DNA from 2 places in the Ramlibacter henchirensis genome. Region 2 is predicted to be linked to the other one. Evidence: riboswitches for the same ligand, from Rfam matches in the RefSeq annotation. Region 2 holds a riboswitch; the other holds the start of a gene.
What was found. Region 2 has a riboswitch for S-adenosylhomocysteine ahead of ahcY (adenosylhomocysteinase). Riboswitches for the same ligand answer to the same signal wherever they lie in the genome.

Region 1: it holds a riboswitch for S-adenosylhomocysteine, as region 2 does, so the genes downstream of both, metH (methionine synthase) here and ahcY (adenosylhomocysteinase) in region 2, are expected to answer to the same signal.

Annotation. Positions count from the first base shown of each region.
Region 1 covers NZ_SMLM01000001.1:1,782,104-1,789,368, forward strand. Annotated here, with positions in the region: gene metH (methionine synthase) at 1-1,715, opposite strand, end outside; S-adenosyl-L-homocysteine riboswitch at 1,752-1,821, opposite strand; gene EZ313_RS08845 (hypothetical protein) at 1,950-2,141, shown strand; gene EZ313_RS08850 (homocysteine S-methyltransferase family protein) at 2,169-3,215, opposite strand; gene recQ (DNA helicase RecQ) at 3,205-5,121, shown strand; gene EZ313_RS08860 (ATP-binding protein) at 5,123-7,265, opposite strand, start outside.
Region 2 covers NZ_SMLM01000001.1:2,376,006-2,383,270, forward strand. Annotated here, with positions in the region: gene EZ313_RS11705 (PIG-L deacetylase family protein) at 1-399, shown strand, start outside; gene EZ313_RS11710 (glycosyltransferase) at 396-1,448, shown strand; gene EZ313_RS11715 (GNAT family N-acetyltransferase) at 1,405-2,466, shown strand; gene EZ313_RS11720 (phosphomannomutase/phosphoglucomutase) at 2,458-3,849, opposite strand; gene EZ313_RS11725 (ATP-dependent DNA ligase) at 3,870-4,949, opposite strand; S-adenosyl-L-homocysteine riboswitch at 5,003-5,073, shown strand; gene ahcY (adenosylhomocysteinase) at 5,135-6,571, shown strand; gene EZ313_RS11735 (TlyA family RNA methyltransferase) at 6,709-7,265, shown strand, end outside.

The DNA.
Region 1 (7,265 bases), 590 kb from region 2:
CGCACCTTCTCGTAGTCGGCCTCGACGTCCGCGATGAACCGGGCCGCCTGCTCGGACAGGAGGCTCTGCGCCACGCCCACGCTGCGCGAGGCGTCCGGCACGTAGACCACCGGCCCCTCGTAGTGCGGGGCGATCTTCACCGCCGTGTGCACGCGGCTGGTGGTGGCGCCGCCGATCAGCAGCGGGATCTTGCGCATGCGGAAGTGCTCGTCCTTCTGCATCTCGCTGGCGACGTACTGCATCTCCTCCAGCGACGGCGTGATCAGGCCCGACAGGCCGACGATGTCCGCGCCCTCGACCTTGGCCTTGGCCAGGATCTCGTGGCACGGGACCATCACGCCCATGTTCACGACCTCGAAGTTGTTGCACTGGAGCACGACCGTCACGATGTTCTTGCCGATGTCGTGCACGTCGCCCTTGACGGTGGCGATGACGATCTTGCCCTTGGCCCGCACGTCCTGGCCGGCCGCCTCCTGCTGCTTCTTTTCTTCCTCGATGTAGGGAATGAGGTGGGCCACGGCCTGCTTCATCACGCGCGCCGACTTCACCACCTGCGGCAGGAACATCTTGCCGGCGCCGAACAGGTCGCCCACGATGTTCATGCCGTCCATCAGCGGCCCCTCGATCACGTGCAGCGGGCGGCCGCCCTTGGCCAGGACCTGCTGGTACATCTCCTCGGTGTCAGGGACGATGTGGTCGGTGATGCCGTGCACCAGCGCGTGCGCCAGGCGCTGCTCCACCGGCTGCTGGCGCCACTCGTTGCGCTTGCCCTCGTCGCGCGCCGCGCCCTTGGCCTGCTCGGCGATCTCCACCAGGCGCTCGCCGGCATCGGGCCGGCGGTTCAGCACCACGTCCTCCACCCGCTCGCGCAGCGTGGGTTCCACTTCGTCGTACACGCCCACCATGCCGGCGTTGACGATGCCCATGTCCATACCGGCGCGGATCGCGTGGTAGAGGAACACGGTGTGGATGGCCTCGCGCACCGGGTCGTTGCCGCGGAACGAGAAACTCACATTCGACACACCGCCCGAGACCTTGGCGCCGGGCAGGTTCTGCTTGATCCAGCGGATGGCCTCGATGAAGTCGACCGCGTAGTTGTTGTGCTCCTCGATGCCCGTCGCGATGGCGAAGATGTTGGGGTCGAAGATGATGTCCTCGGGCGGGAACCCGACTTCGTCCACCAGAATGCGGTAGGCGCGCCGGCAGATCTCGGTCTTGCGCTCGAAGCTGTCGGCCTGGCCCTTCTCGTCGAAGGCCATCACCACCGCGGCCGCGCCGTAGCGCCGCACCAACGTGGCCTGCCGCTTGAACTCGGCCTCGCCTTCCTTGAGCGAGATGGAGTTGACGATGCCCTTGCCCTGCAGGCAGCGCAGGCCGGCTTCGATCACCTCCCACTTGGAGCTGTCCACCATCACCGGCACGCGCGCGATGTCCGGCTCACTGGCGATCAGGTTCAGGAACCGCACCATCGCGGCCTTGCTGTCCAGCATGGCCTCGTCCATGTTCACGTCGATGACCTGCGCGCCGTTCTCGACCTGCTGGCGCGCCACGGCCAGCGCCTCCTCGAACCGGCCGGCCAGGATCATCCGGGCGAAGGCCTTGGAGCCCGTGACGTTGGTTCGCTCGCCGACGTTGACGAACAGGCTGCCGGGGCCGATGGCGACCGGTTCGAGTCCGGATAGCTTGAGCGGGGGGACGTGGGGGGTTTCGGGCATCGTGCTCACCTTCGTCTGATCTGCGGCCGGGCCGCGTCGAGGTGAGCGTCGTTGGGAATCTCAAGCCTGACGCCGGACGGGCCGGCGCTGCAACGCTCCTTGAGAGAGGCGTCATTTTAGCGGCAGGGTGCGACGCAGCATCGCGAGTCACCGGCACCTGAGCTTGGCGAACCTACAGCGCCGCGCGAAAACGCCTGACAGCACCGCTCGCGCGCGGCGCGGACACTGCGGCGCATGGGAATCTTCGACCTGCCAACCTACGTCTGGCCCTTCATCCTGGCCGTCGTGGCCGCGGTGACCGGCAAGGTGGTGTCCGGCCGCGTGCGCGACGACCCGGGCTCGTTCCCAGGCTGGATCCTCTATGCCGTGGCGATCGGCTGCGTGATCATCGGCCTGGCGACCTGGTGGCTGAGCCATCAGGTGTAGCCGCGCCGGACGCGCAAGGCTGCTGCCCTACGCCGCTTCCTTGTAGAAGAACTCGCGCCGGCGGCTGCGCGTGGGCAGCGGCGCGACGGCTTGCCCGATCGCGGCGATGTGCTCGGGCGTGGTGCCGCAGCAGCCGCCCACGATGTTCACCAGCCCCTCGGCCGCGAAGTCGCGCAGCAGACGCGAGGTGACGTCGGGCGTTTCATCGAAACCGGTCTCGCTCATCGGGTTGGGCAGCCCCGCGTTGGGATAGCAGCTGATGAAGGTGTCGGGCGCGGCCTTGGCCAGCTCCTGGATGTAGGGCCGCATCAGCGCGGCGCCCAGCGCGCAGTTCAGGCCGACGGCCAGCGGCTGCGCATGGCGCACGCTGTACCAGAAGGCGGTGACGGTCTGGCCGCTGAGGATGCGGCCGGATGCATCGGTCACCGTGCCGCTGATGATCACCGGCAGGCGCTGGCCGCTCTTCTCGAAGAATTCGTCGATCGCGAACAGCGCCGCCTTGGCATTGAGCGTGTCGAAGATGGTTTCCACCAGCAGCAGGTCGACACCGCCTTCCACCAGGCCATCGACCTGTTCGTAGTAGGCCGCACGAAGCTGCTCGAAGTCGACGTTGCGGGCGCCGGGGTCGTTCACGTCGGGGCTGATGCTGGCGGTGCGCGGCGTGGGGCCGAGCGCGCCGGCCACGAAGCGCGGCTGGTCGGGTGTGGAGAACTTGTCGGCGGCTTCGCGCGCGATCCGGGCCGCCACCACGTTCAGCTCATGGGAGATGTGCGCCAGCTCGTAGTCGTCCTGCGCCAGCGCGTTGGCGCCGAAGGTGTTGGTCTCGATGATGTCGGCGCCGGCCGCGAGGAAGCCTTCGTGGATGTCGCGGATCACTTCGGGCCGCGTGAGCACCAGCAGCTCGCCGTTGTTCTTCAGGTCCTTGGGATGCTCGCGGAAGCGCTCGCCGCGGAAGTCGGCTTCGGTGAGCTTCAGGCGCTGGATCATGGTGCCCATCGCGCCATCCAGGATCAGGATGCGTTTCTCGAGCAGGGCCGGCAGGGCCTGGCCGCGGGTGTAGGCGATGGGCTTCATGTCCGCAGATTGTAGGAAACGGGTGCTCCGCCCCCCCGCCAGCAGGGAGAATCAGGGGATCGTGTCCAGCGCCCCCTCCATCCTCCAGCAGGTCTTTGGCTACGAGCGGTTCCGCGGCCAGCAGGCCGACATCGTCGAACACGTCATCGCGGGCGGCGACGCGCTGGTGCTGATGCCCACCGGCGGCGGCAAGTCGCTGTGCTACCAGGTGCCCGCCATCGCTCGCGAGCGCGCCGGCCTGGGCGCCACCATCGTGGTGTCGCCGCTGATCGCGCTGATGCACGACCAGGTCGGCGCCCTGCACGAGGCGGGCGTGCCGGCCGCGTTCCTCAATTCCTCGCTGTCGTTCGAAGAGGCGCAAGACGTCGAGCGCCGCCTGATGCGCGGCGAGATCACGCTGCTGTACGCCGCGCCGGAACGCGTGACGACGCCGCGTTTCCTCTCGCAGCTGGACACGTTGCGGCAGCAGGGGCGCCTGGCGCTGTTCGCCATCGACGAGGCGCATTGCGTCAGCCAGTGGGGCCACGATTTCCGGCCCGAGTACCGGGCCCTCACGGTGTTGCACGAGCGCTATCCGGGCGTGCCGCGCATCGCGCTCACCGCCACCGCCGACGCGACGACCCGCGCCGACATCGTCGAGCGGCTGCAGCTGCAGGAGGCCCGCCAGTTCGTCAGCAGCTTCGACCGGCCCAACATCCGCTACCGGCTGGTGGAGAAGAAGGACCCGTCGGCGCAGCTGCTGCGCTTCATCGAGCAGGAGCACGAGGGCGACGCCGGCATCGTCTACTGCCAGTCGCGCAAGCGGGTGGAGGAGACGGCGCAGACGCTCTGCGAGCGCGGGGTCGACGCCCTGCCCTACCACGCCGGCCTGGACGCCGACGTGCGCCAGCGCAACCAGGACCGCTTCCTGCGCGACGACGGCGTCGTGATGGTGGCCACCATCGCCTTCGGCATGGGCATCGATAAGCCCGACGTGCGCTTCGTGGCGCACCTGGACATGCCCAAGAACATCGAGGGCTACTACCAGGAAACCGGCCGCGCCGGCCGCGACGGCCTGCCCGCGCAGGCCTGGATGCTGTACGGCCTGCAGGACGTGGTGAACCAGCGCCGCATGATCGACGAGAGCCCGGCCGGCGAAGAGTTCAAGCAGGTCATGCGCGGCAAGCTCGATGCGCTACTGGCGCTCGCCGAGGCGACCGACTGCCGGCGCGTGCGGCTGCTCGCCTACTTCGGCGAAGCGTCGCAACCCTGCGGCAATTGCGACAACTGCCTCTCGCCGCCGCAGGTGTGGGACGGCACGGACGCGGCGCGCAAGCTCCTGTCGACGGTGTACCGCGTGCAGCAGGCCAGCGGCATCAGCTTCGGCGCCGGGCACGTGATGGACATCCTGCGCGGCAAGCGCACGGAGAAGGTCGAGCAGTTCGGCCACGACAAGCTGTCCACCTTCGGGCTCGGCGCGCAGTTCAGCGAGCCGCAGTTGCGCAGCGTGCTGCGCCAGCTGGTCGCCACCGGCTCGGTGGCGGTGGACGCGGAGTCGTTCAACACGCTGCGGCTGACCGAAGGCTCGCGTGCGGTGCTCAAGGGCGAGCGGCAGGTGCTGCTGCGGGAGTCGCTGTCCCAGCCTGCCGGCCGCAAGCGGCGCGAGCGCAGCGGGACCGCGAGCGCCGTCGCGGCGGGGCTGACCGATGCCGCGCAATCGCGCTTTGCCGCGCTCAAGGCCTGGCGCGCGGAGGTGGCGCGCTCCCACAACCTGCCGGCGTACGTGATCTTTCACGACGCGACGCTGGCGGCGATCGCTGCGATGGGGCCGACGTCTGTGGATCAGCTGGAAGGCGTGAGCGGGATCGGCGCGCGCAAGCTCGAGGCCTACGGCGAGGAAGTGCTGCGGGTGCTCGCGTCGGCCTGAGTCACTGCACGAAGCCGATGTTGCGCGATTCGCGCACCTCCGGCTTGATGCGGTGCTCCGCTTCCAGCTGCTCGAGGAACTCCAGCGGCCCGAAATCCCCGGCCGCCAGGATGTCGACCTGGCGCTTGACCGCCGCGAAGTCGCCGGGGCACAGCTGGTCCAGCCGCGTGAGCCGCGCGCGGATCTCGTCCGTCAACGCACCTGACTCCCCGCCCAGCGCCTCGTTGACGAACATCGTCTCGCGCTGCGCCGGCGTCAGCGGCTTGAAGCGGATCTTGAAGGTGAAGCGCCGCAGGGCCGCCTGGTCGATACGGTCCATGAGATTGGTGGTGCACACGAAGATGCCGGCGAAGCGCTCCATGCCCTGCAGCATCTCGTTCACTTCCGTCACCTCGTAGGTGCGCTGCGCGCCGCGCCGGTCCTGCAGGAAGCTGTCGGCCTCGTCCAGCAGCAGCACCGCCTTCTCGCTCTCGGCTTCGCGGAACATGGCCGCCATGTTCTGCTCGGTCTCGCCGACGAACTTGCTCATCAGGTCGCTGGCCTGCTTGATCAGCAGGGGCCGGTCCAGCCGGCGCGCGATGTGTTCGGCCAGCGCCGTCTTGCCCGTGCCCGGCGCGCCGTAGAAACACAGCGTGCCGTGTCCGCGCGCCTTGAGCGCTTCGACGATGCGCGGGATCTCGAAACGGCTCTCCACGTTCAGCATCGCCAGGTCGTAAGTGGTGACGCTGGGGCGCGCCGCGCCGGGCGTGCGGTTGCCCAAGGCCTGGTCCGCGTTGCGCAGCTGGCGTTCGATCAGCTGTTCGACCGACGTCGACGTTCCGCCCGCCAGGCCGGCGAACCGCACCGCGGTGCGGATCTGCGCCGGCGTCAGTCCCTTGCGTTCGGTGAGCTTGGCGACGAAGCCGTCCGACACCGAAACGCCGTCCAGCGTCTTTCGCACCAGGCCTTCGCGCGCGCCCGGCGGCGGCGACTTCAGTTCCAGGTGATAGGCGAAGCGGCGGCGGAACGCCGGGTCGATCTGCTCGATGCGGTTGGTGACCCACAGCGTGGGCACCGGGTTGGATTCCAGGATCTGGTTCACCCAGGCCTTGCCGCTCACGCTGCCGTTGGCGGGAGCCGCCACCTGCTCGGCGCGCGCGATCAGCTGCGCGGCCTCGGAGCTGATGGGCGGGAACACGTCTTCCACTTCGTCGAAGAGCAGCGCCGCCTGCGCGCTGCCCTTGAGGAACACCTGCGCGATCTGAAGCGAGCGGTAGCGGTCGCGGCCGGAAAGCGAATTGCCGTCGCGGTCGGCGTACTCGACTTCGAACAGCTCGAGCCCCGCCGCCTGCGCCACCACTTTCGCGAGTTCGGTCTTGCCGGTGCCGGGCGGCCCGTACAGCAGCACGTTGACACCCGGCTCCTTGCGATCGACAGCATTGCGCAGCAGCGCGCACAGGACCTGCGCGTCTTCCTCCACGAAGGCGAAGTCCGACAGCCCGAGCGTGCTCTTCGCGCTGGGCCGGGTGAACACCGCCATCAGCTCGTTCTGGTCGCGGTATTCGCGCATCAGCACCGGCGGCAGCTTCTCGCTGACCTTCATCAGGTCGGCCAGGTCAGTGATGTTGTGCTCGGAGATGAGGTTCTCGACCAGGCCGATCCGCTCCAGCCGCGAACCGACGCGCAGCGCCTCGCCCACGTCGGCCGCGTTCACCCCCGCGATGTCGGCGATCGCGGCATAGGCCTCGGGCGCGTTGTTGACCTTGAACTCGACCAGGATGCTGCGCAGATCACGCTGGTAGCGCGCAAGCGTTCCGTAGAGGAGCAGCGCACGCTCGGCCTTGTTGAGCTGCAGGAGACCCGACAGCGCGTCGATGTTCTTTTCCACCAGCGTGGACTGCTTCTTCAGCGCATGGGTCAGCCATTCGCCGGTGACGGTGAGCACCGACAGCAGGTCCTTGGGCTGGTCCTTGGCGTACTCGTCCAGGTAGAAGAAGAGCGTGCCTTCCTCGTAGGGGCCGCGCCACACACCGTGGCGATCCAGGAACTCGGCGGTGGAGAGCTGCTCGTGGCCACGCCAGAACTCGTTGTCCTTGCAGCGGCGGCCGAGGAATTCGCGCAGGCGGGCCAGTGCGGGCGCGGGCCACACCAGGTGCCGGCCCGAG
Region 2 (7,265 bases):
GCGGTCCACGCGGCGGCGGCGCTGCTGCGCCGGCAGGGCGAGCCGGTGCCGGCCGTGGTGGAGATGACGTCCTATCACCGCGGCCCTTCGGGGCTGCAGACCTGCGTGTTCCTGCCGGATGCCGTGGCGGATCGCGAGCAGGCGGCGGTGGTGCTCGATCCGCAGCAGCGCGCGTTCAAGCGCTCGCTGCTGGACTGCTACGCGACGCAGCGCGATACGCTGGACCAGTTTGCGCTCGACGTGGAGCGATTCCGTCCCGCGCCGGCCTACGACTTCCGCGCCGAGCCGCACCCCGGTCCGCTGTTCTACGAGCAGCATGCGTGGGGCCTGTCCGGAGCGCAGTTCCGGGAACTCGCCGCACAGGCAATGACGCAACTCGGGCTGGAGGGCGAGCTGTGAGCCTGAGCGTGCTGAGCGTCGGCTATCCGTTCGCCTCGGTGGGCGCGGACGCGGTGGGGGGCGCCGAGCAAGTGCTGGCGCAGCTGGACGCGGCCCTCACGGCCGCCGGGCATCGGTCGCTGGTGATCGCGCCCGAGGGGTCCGAAGTGCAGGGCACGCTGGTCGGCTCGACGCCGGTGCGGGGACCGGTGACGCAGGCGCGGCGCACCGCCGCCTGGGCCGAGCACCGCCGGCTGATCGATGCCGTGCTCGACCGCGATTGCGTGGACGTCGTGCACCTGCATGGCATCGACTTCGCCGAATACCTGCCGGCCAGCGAACGCGCGCGGCTGCTGGCGACGCTGCATCTGCCGCCATCGTGGTACCCGGCGCGCGTGTTCGAAGACGGGCGGCGCGATCTCACGCTGCAGTGCGTCTCGCAGCGGCAGCGCCTGTCCTGTCCGGCCGGCGCGGGGATGGGACCCGTGATCGAGAACGGGGTCTCGGTCGAGTCGCTCGCGTCGCGCGCACGCAAGCGGCATTACGCGATGGCGCTGGGCCGCATCTGCCCGGAGAAGAACCTGCACACGGCGCTGGATGCGGGGCGGCTCGCGCGCGTGCCGGTGCTGATCGGCGGCCAGGTCTATCCCTACGAATCGCATGAGCGCTACTTCCGTGACGCGGTGCTGCCGAGGCTCGACCGGCGCTGCCGCTTCCTCGGTCCGCTGGGGTTCCGGCGCAAGCGGCGCCTGCTCACCGCGGCGCGCTGTCTCCTGCTGCCGACGCTGGCGCCCGAAACCAGCTCGCTGGTCGCGATGGAGGCGATGGCCTGTGGCACGCCCGTGGTGGCTTATCCGAGCGGCGCGCTGCCCGACATCGTCGAGCACGGCGTCACCGGATGGCTGGTGCGCAGCGCACAGGAGATGGCCGACGCGATCGCGGCGTGCGAAGAGCTGGACCCGCAAGCCTGCCGTGCGGCCGCGCGCGAGCGCTTCTCGCTGCAGCGCATGGTGGAGGGCTACTTCAGTGCTTACCGGCAGCTTGCCCGGGGCGTCCAGCTGGCGCGCTGAGGCTGCCGCGACGCCGGTCTGCTGCGAGGCCGTCACCAGCCTGGCGGCGCTGGAGCGGCTGACGCCCGAGTGGGAAGCCCTGTGGCGTCGCGCGCGGGCCTCGCCCTGCCAATCGCCCGCGTGGCTGTTGCCGTGGTGGAAGCATGTGGGACGCGGCGTGCTGGCGAGCGTCGCGCTGCGGTCCGCGGAGAACGGCGAGCTGGTCGGCTTCGCGCCGCTGTACGTCTACACCGATGCGCAGTCGAAGAAGCGGCATCTGTTCCCGCTGGGCATTGCGACGACGGACCGGCTCGACATGCTCGTGGCGCCCGGCTGGGAGCCTGGCGTCGGGCGCGCACTCGTGGACCACCTCGTGGACCGCGGCGACGAGTGGGACCTGCTGGAAGCGCCCCAGCTTCCGGGCGGCTCCGCACTGGGTGCGCTGGCCTGGCCTGCGCGCTGGCGCCGCGAGTTGCGCGCCGCCGATCCGAACCCGGTGCTGCCATTGCCGGCGGCTGTGCCGGGACCGATGGCGCGCAATCTCGCGTACTGCCGGCGACGCGTCCAGCGCGAAGGCAGCGTCGCCTACGAGTCTGCCGATGCGCAATCGCTGCCCGACCTGCTCGACGCACTCGACCGCCTGCACGCGCGACGCTGGGCCGGGCGCGACGAGCCCGGCGTGCTGCGCGGGGAGGGCGTGCTCGAGTGGCACCGCGAGGCGGCGCCGCTGTTGCTCGAGCGTGGTCTGCTACGGCTCATTGCATTGCGTATCGACGGCCGCGTGCTGGCCGTTCTTTATGGCCTTGCCGATCCGCCCTGGGTCGCGCGCCGCCGCTGGTCGTACTACATCGGCGGCTTCGATCCGGACGCGGCGTCGCTCAGCCCGGGCACGCTGCTGGTCGGGCACGCGATCGGGCAGGCCCAGGCCGAAGGCGCGGCGCTGTTCGATTTCCTGCGCGGGACCGAGCCGTACAAGCAGCGCTGGGGCGCCGAGCCCGAAACGATGTGGACGCTGCGTGTCGGGCGGGAGTCAGTGTGAGCTGGAGGCGAACGCGGCGTCGGGTTTGACTCGGCGCAGCAGCGCCATCATCTCGCGCTCGATCCGCTGCAGGGCCTCGGGCGTGTGGCCTTCGAAGCGCACCGTGAGCACCGGCGTGGTGTTCGACGCGCGCACCAGGCCGAAGCCGTCCGGCCAGTCCAGCCGCAGTCCGTCGATCGTGCAGACCTGCGCACCGTGGGGAGCGTTGTGGCCCGCGAGCGCCGCCAGTTCGGCGGCGACACGGTGCGCCTCGCCTTCGGCGCAGGGCACGTGCAGCTCCGGCGTCGAGCAGCTCGTGGGCAGCGCCTCCAGCACGGCGCCCAGATCGTCGTGGCGCGAGAGGATCTCCAGCACGCGCGCCGCGGCGTACGTGCCGTCGTCGAAGCCGTACCAGCGCTCGTTGAAGAACAGGTGCCCGCTCATCTCGCCCGCGAGCGGCGCGCCCAGTTCGAGCATGCGGTCCTTCAGCAGCACGTAGCCGCTGCGGTCCATCACCGGCCGGCCGCCCGCGGCGGCGATGGCCTCGGGCAGCCGCTGCGTCGACTTGACGTCGAACACGATGGGCGCGCCCGGGTGCCTCGACAGCACGTCTTGCGCCAACAACATCAGCTGACGGTCGGGCCAGATGATCTGGCCGCTTCGCGTCACGACCCCGAGGCGATCGCCGTCGCCGTCGAGCGCCAGGCCGAGGTCGGCGCCGGTCTGCTGCACCGTCGCGATCAGGTCGCGCAGGTTCTCGGGCTTCGCCGGGTCGGGGTGGTGGTTCGGAAACGTGCCGTCCACTTCGGTGAACAGCTCCACGACATCGCAGCCGATCGCGCGCAGCACCTGCGGCGTGAATGCGCCGGCCACGCCGTTGCCGCAATCGATCACGACCTTCAGCGGGCGGGCCAGCCGCACATCGCCCGCGATGCGGTCGATGTATGCGCCCGCGATGTCGGCCTGCCGCGGCTGGCCGGCCGCCGATGCCGGCTTCCAGTCCTCGCGCTCGATCACCTGCCTCAGCTGCTGCAGCGCCGGGCCATGCAGCGTGCGGCCCGCCAGCAGCAGCTTGAAGCCGTTGTCGTCGCGCGGGTTGTGGCTGGCCGTGACCTGGATGCCGCTGCGCGCCAGCGTGGTGGCGGCGAAATACAGCATCGGCGTGGTGGCCAGGCCGATATCGACCACGTCGAGTCCGCCCTCTGCGAGCCCGCGCATCAGGGCGCTCGCGAGCGCCGGGCTGCTCACCCGCCCATCGCGCCCGACCACGACCGTGCGCTCTCCCTGCGCAAGTGCCTCGCCCGCAAACGCGCGGCCGATGGCGTACGCCAGCGGTTCGTTCAACGTGGCCGGCACCGTGCCGCGGATGTCATAAGCCTTGAAGACGCTGGCGGTGACTTTCATGCGCGGTTTGAGCTGGGGGGCTATGCGGCCCGGAACACCTGCGCCAGCTCGAACGGCGATGTCACCTCGAGCTGGTCGTAGCGGCAGTCCTGCGGCGGCTTGTCGGGCCGCCAGCGCAGGAAGGTGGTCGCGTGCCGGAAGCGCTCACCCTGAAGATGGTCGTACTTGACCTCACAGACCCGCTCGGGGCGCAGCGGCTCCCAGCTCAGGTCCTTGCCACCGCTCCAGCGAGACTTGGCGCCGGGCATCCGGTCGACGTCCCCCACGCTGGCCTGTGCCCAGTCGCGCCACGGATGGTCGGCCATTGCGTTCTCGCGCAGCGGCGCGAGTTCTTCGAGCAGCTGGCGCCGCATCGCCATCGTGAACGACGACGTCACGCCCACGTGCTGCAGCACGCCGGATTCGTTGTAGAGGCCCAGCAGCAGCGAGCCGACCGCATCCTGCGTGTCCTTGTACCAGCGAAAGCCCGCCACCACGCAATCGGCCGTTCGCGCATGCTTGATCTTGAACATCGCGCGCTTGCCGGGCTGGTAAGTCGCATTCGCGGGCTTGGCGACCACACCGTCCAGGCCCGCGCCTTCGAAGCGCTGCAGCCAGTCCTGCGCCTGCGCGCGGTCGGTGGTGACCGGCGTGAGGTATAGCGGCGGCCTGGCCTGGCCGAGCAGGCGCTCCAGCCGCACGCGACGCTCCTGCTGCGGCAGCTCCGTGATCGGCTTGCCGCCGGCGGCCAGCAGGTCGAAGGCGACGAAGCCGGCCGGCGTCTCCTTCGCGAGCCTGGAGATGCGCGAGGCGGCCGGGTGGATCCGCTGCTGCAGCGCGTCGAAGTCGAGGCCGCGCGGACCGACGACCACGATCTCGCCGTCGAGGATGCAGCCCTTGGGCAGCTGCTCGGCGAGCACTTTCTCCAGCTCGGGGAAGTAGCGGTTGAGGGGCTTGAGGTCGCGGCTCTGGATCACCACGCCGTCCGCGTCGCGGAACACCAGGGCGCGGAAACCGTCCCACTTGGGTTCGAAGAGGAAACCGTCGCCGGTGGGCAGCTCATCGGCGATCTTCGCCAGCATGGGTTCGATCGGGGCGGAGAACGGCTGCGCGGCGGGCATGGGGCTTTGTACCGCAGGGAGGCCCGGCCGTGGGGCGGCTCGTATAATCACGCCCATCCGAGGAGCGTTGCAGCACCCGTCGCGGTGTGAGGCTCGGAACCTACAGCAACGACGCTCACCCACTGTCCTGTGAGGTGAGTTCCCCCAGGCAGTGGTTGACCCGAAACACAGCTTTTGGAGCATCCATGAACGCCGTTCTCAAGCCCAACCGCGCACAAGACTGCGCCATCGCCGACCTCTCGCTGGCCGACTGGGGCCGCAAGGAAATCCGCATCGCCGAGACCGAGATGCCGGGCCTGATGGCCATCCGCCAGGAATTCGCGAAGAGCCAGCCGCTCAAGGGTGCGCGCATCACCGGCTCGCTGCACATGACGATCCAGACCGCGGTGCTGATCGAGACGCTGCAGGCGCTTGGCGCGCAGGTGCGCTGGGCCTCGTGCAACATCTTCTCCACCCAGGACCATGCCGCCGCGGCCATCGCCGCCGCCGGCACGCCGGTGTTCGCCGTCAAGGGCGAGTCGCTGGAGGACTACTGGGACTACACGCATCGCATCTTCGAATTCGGCGCCAAGGGCGGCGAGCACGAAGGGCCGAACATGATCCTGGACGACGGCGGCGACGCCACGCTGCTGATGCACCTGGGCCAGCGCTGCGAGCAGGACCTGTCGCTGATCGACACCCATTCCAGCGAGGAGGAGCGCATCCTCTACGCCGCCATCCGCAAGAAGCTCAAGGAAGACCCGACCTGGTATTCGCGCAAGGCGAAGGAGATCATCGGCGTGACGGAAGAAACCACGACCGGCGTGCACCGCCTGCAGGACATGGCCAACAAGGGCCTGCTGAAGTTCCGCGCGATCAACGTCAACGACTCGGTCACCAAGAGCAAGTTCGACAACCTGTACGGCTGCCGCGAATCGCTGGTGGACGGCATCAAGCGCGCCACCGACGTGATGGTGGCCGGCAAGGTCGCCCTCGTGTGCGGCTACGGCGACGTGGGCAAGGGCAGCGCCCAGGCGCTGCGTGCGCTGTCGGCCCAGGTGTGGGTGACCGAGATCGACCCGATCAACGCGCTGCAGGCCGCGATGGAAGGCTACCGCGTGGTGACGATGGACTACGCCGCCGACAAGGCCGACATCTTCGTCACCGCGACGGGCAACCGCGACGTCATCACCTACGCCCACATGGCGAAGATGAAGGACCAGGCCATCGTCTGCAACATCGGCCACTTCGACAACGAGATCGACGTCGCGACGATCGAGAAGAAGTGCAAGTGGGAAGAGATCAAGCCGCAGGTCGACCACGTGATCTTCGAGGACGGCAAGCGCATCATCCTGCTGGCCAAGGGCCGCCTGGTGAACCTGGGCTGCGCGACCGGCCACCCGAGCTACGTGATGTCCTCCTCCTTTGCCAACCAGACGCTGGCGCAGATCGAGCTGTTCACCAAACCGCAGGCCTATGAAGTGGGCAAGGTGTACGTGCTGCCCAAGCACCTCGACGAGAAGGTCGCGCGGCTGCAGCTGTCGAAGCTCGGCGCCCAGCTGACCGAGCTGACGGAGGCGCAGGCGGCGTATATCGGGGTGAACAAGGCCGGTCCGTACAAGGCGGACACGTACCGGTATTGATGCATCTTCTCCCTCCCCCTCGGGGGGAGGGTTGGGGTGGGGGCGCTCCGGTGCTCGCTCATGCACCGAGTTTGTACAGCCGCCGTGCGTGCCCCCACCCCGGCCCTCCCCCGGGAGGGGAGGGAGGAATACATTCAATGCGAGCCGACCAGCTCCTCGTCGAACGCGGCCTCGCCGCCACGCGCTCGCAGGCGCAGCGCCTGATCTCGTCCGGCCTGCGCTGGCGCGACGCGCGGGGCTGGCATGCGGTGGCCAAGAACGGTGACGAGGTGCCGGCCACAGCCGAGCTCGAGTTGCTCGACGACGCGGAGGCGCGCTATGTCTCTCGCGGCGGGCTCAAGCTCGAAGGCGCGTTGCTATCGGCGGGCATCGATTCCGGCGGACTGCGCTGCCTCGATGTGGGCCAGTCCACCGGCGGTTTCACCGACTGCCTGTTGCAGCGCGGCGCGGCGAAGGTGGTCGGGGTCGACGTCGGCCACGGTCAGTTGCACGAAAGGCTGCGGACCGATCCGCGCGTCGTCTGCCTGGAGAAGGTGAACGCGCGAGAGCTCGATGCGGCGATGCTGCGGCAGGCCGGTGTCGAGGCGGGCTTCGACCTCGTCGTCGGCGACCTGTCGTTCATCTCGTTGACGCTGGTGCTGCCCGTGCTCGCGCCGCTGCTCGCGGCCGGCGGGCGGCTGCTGATGCTGGTCAA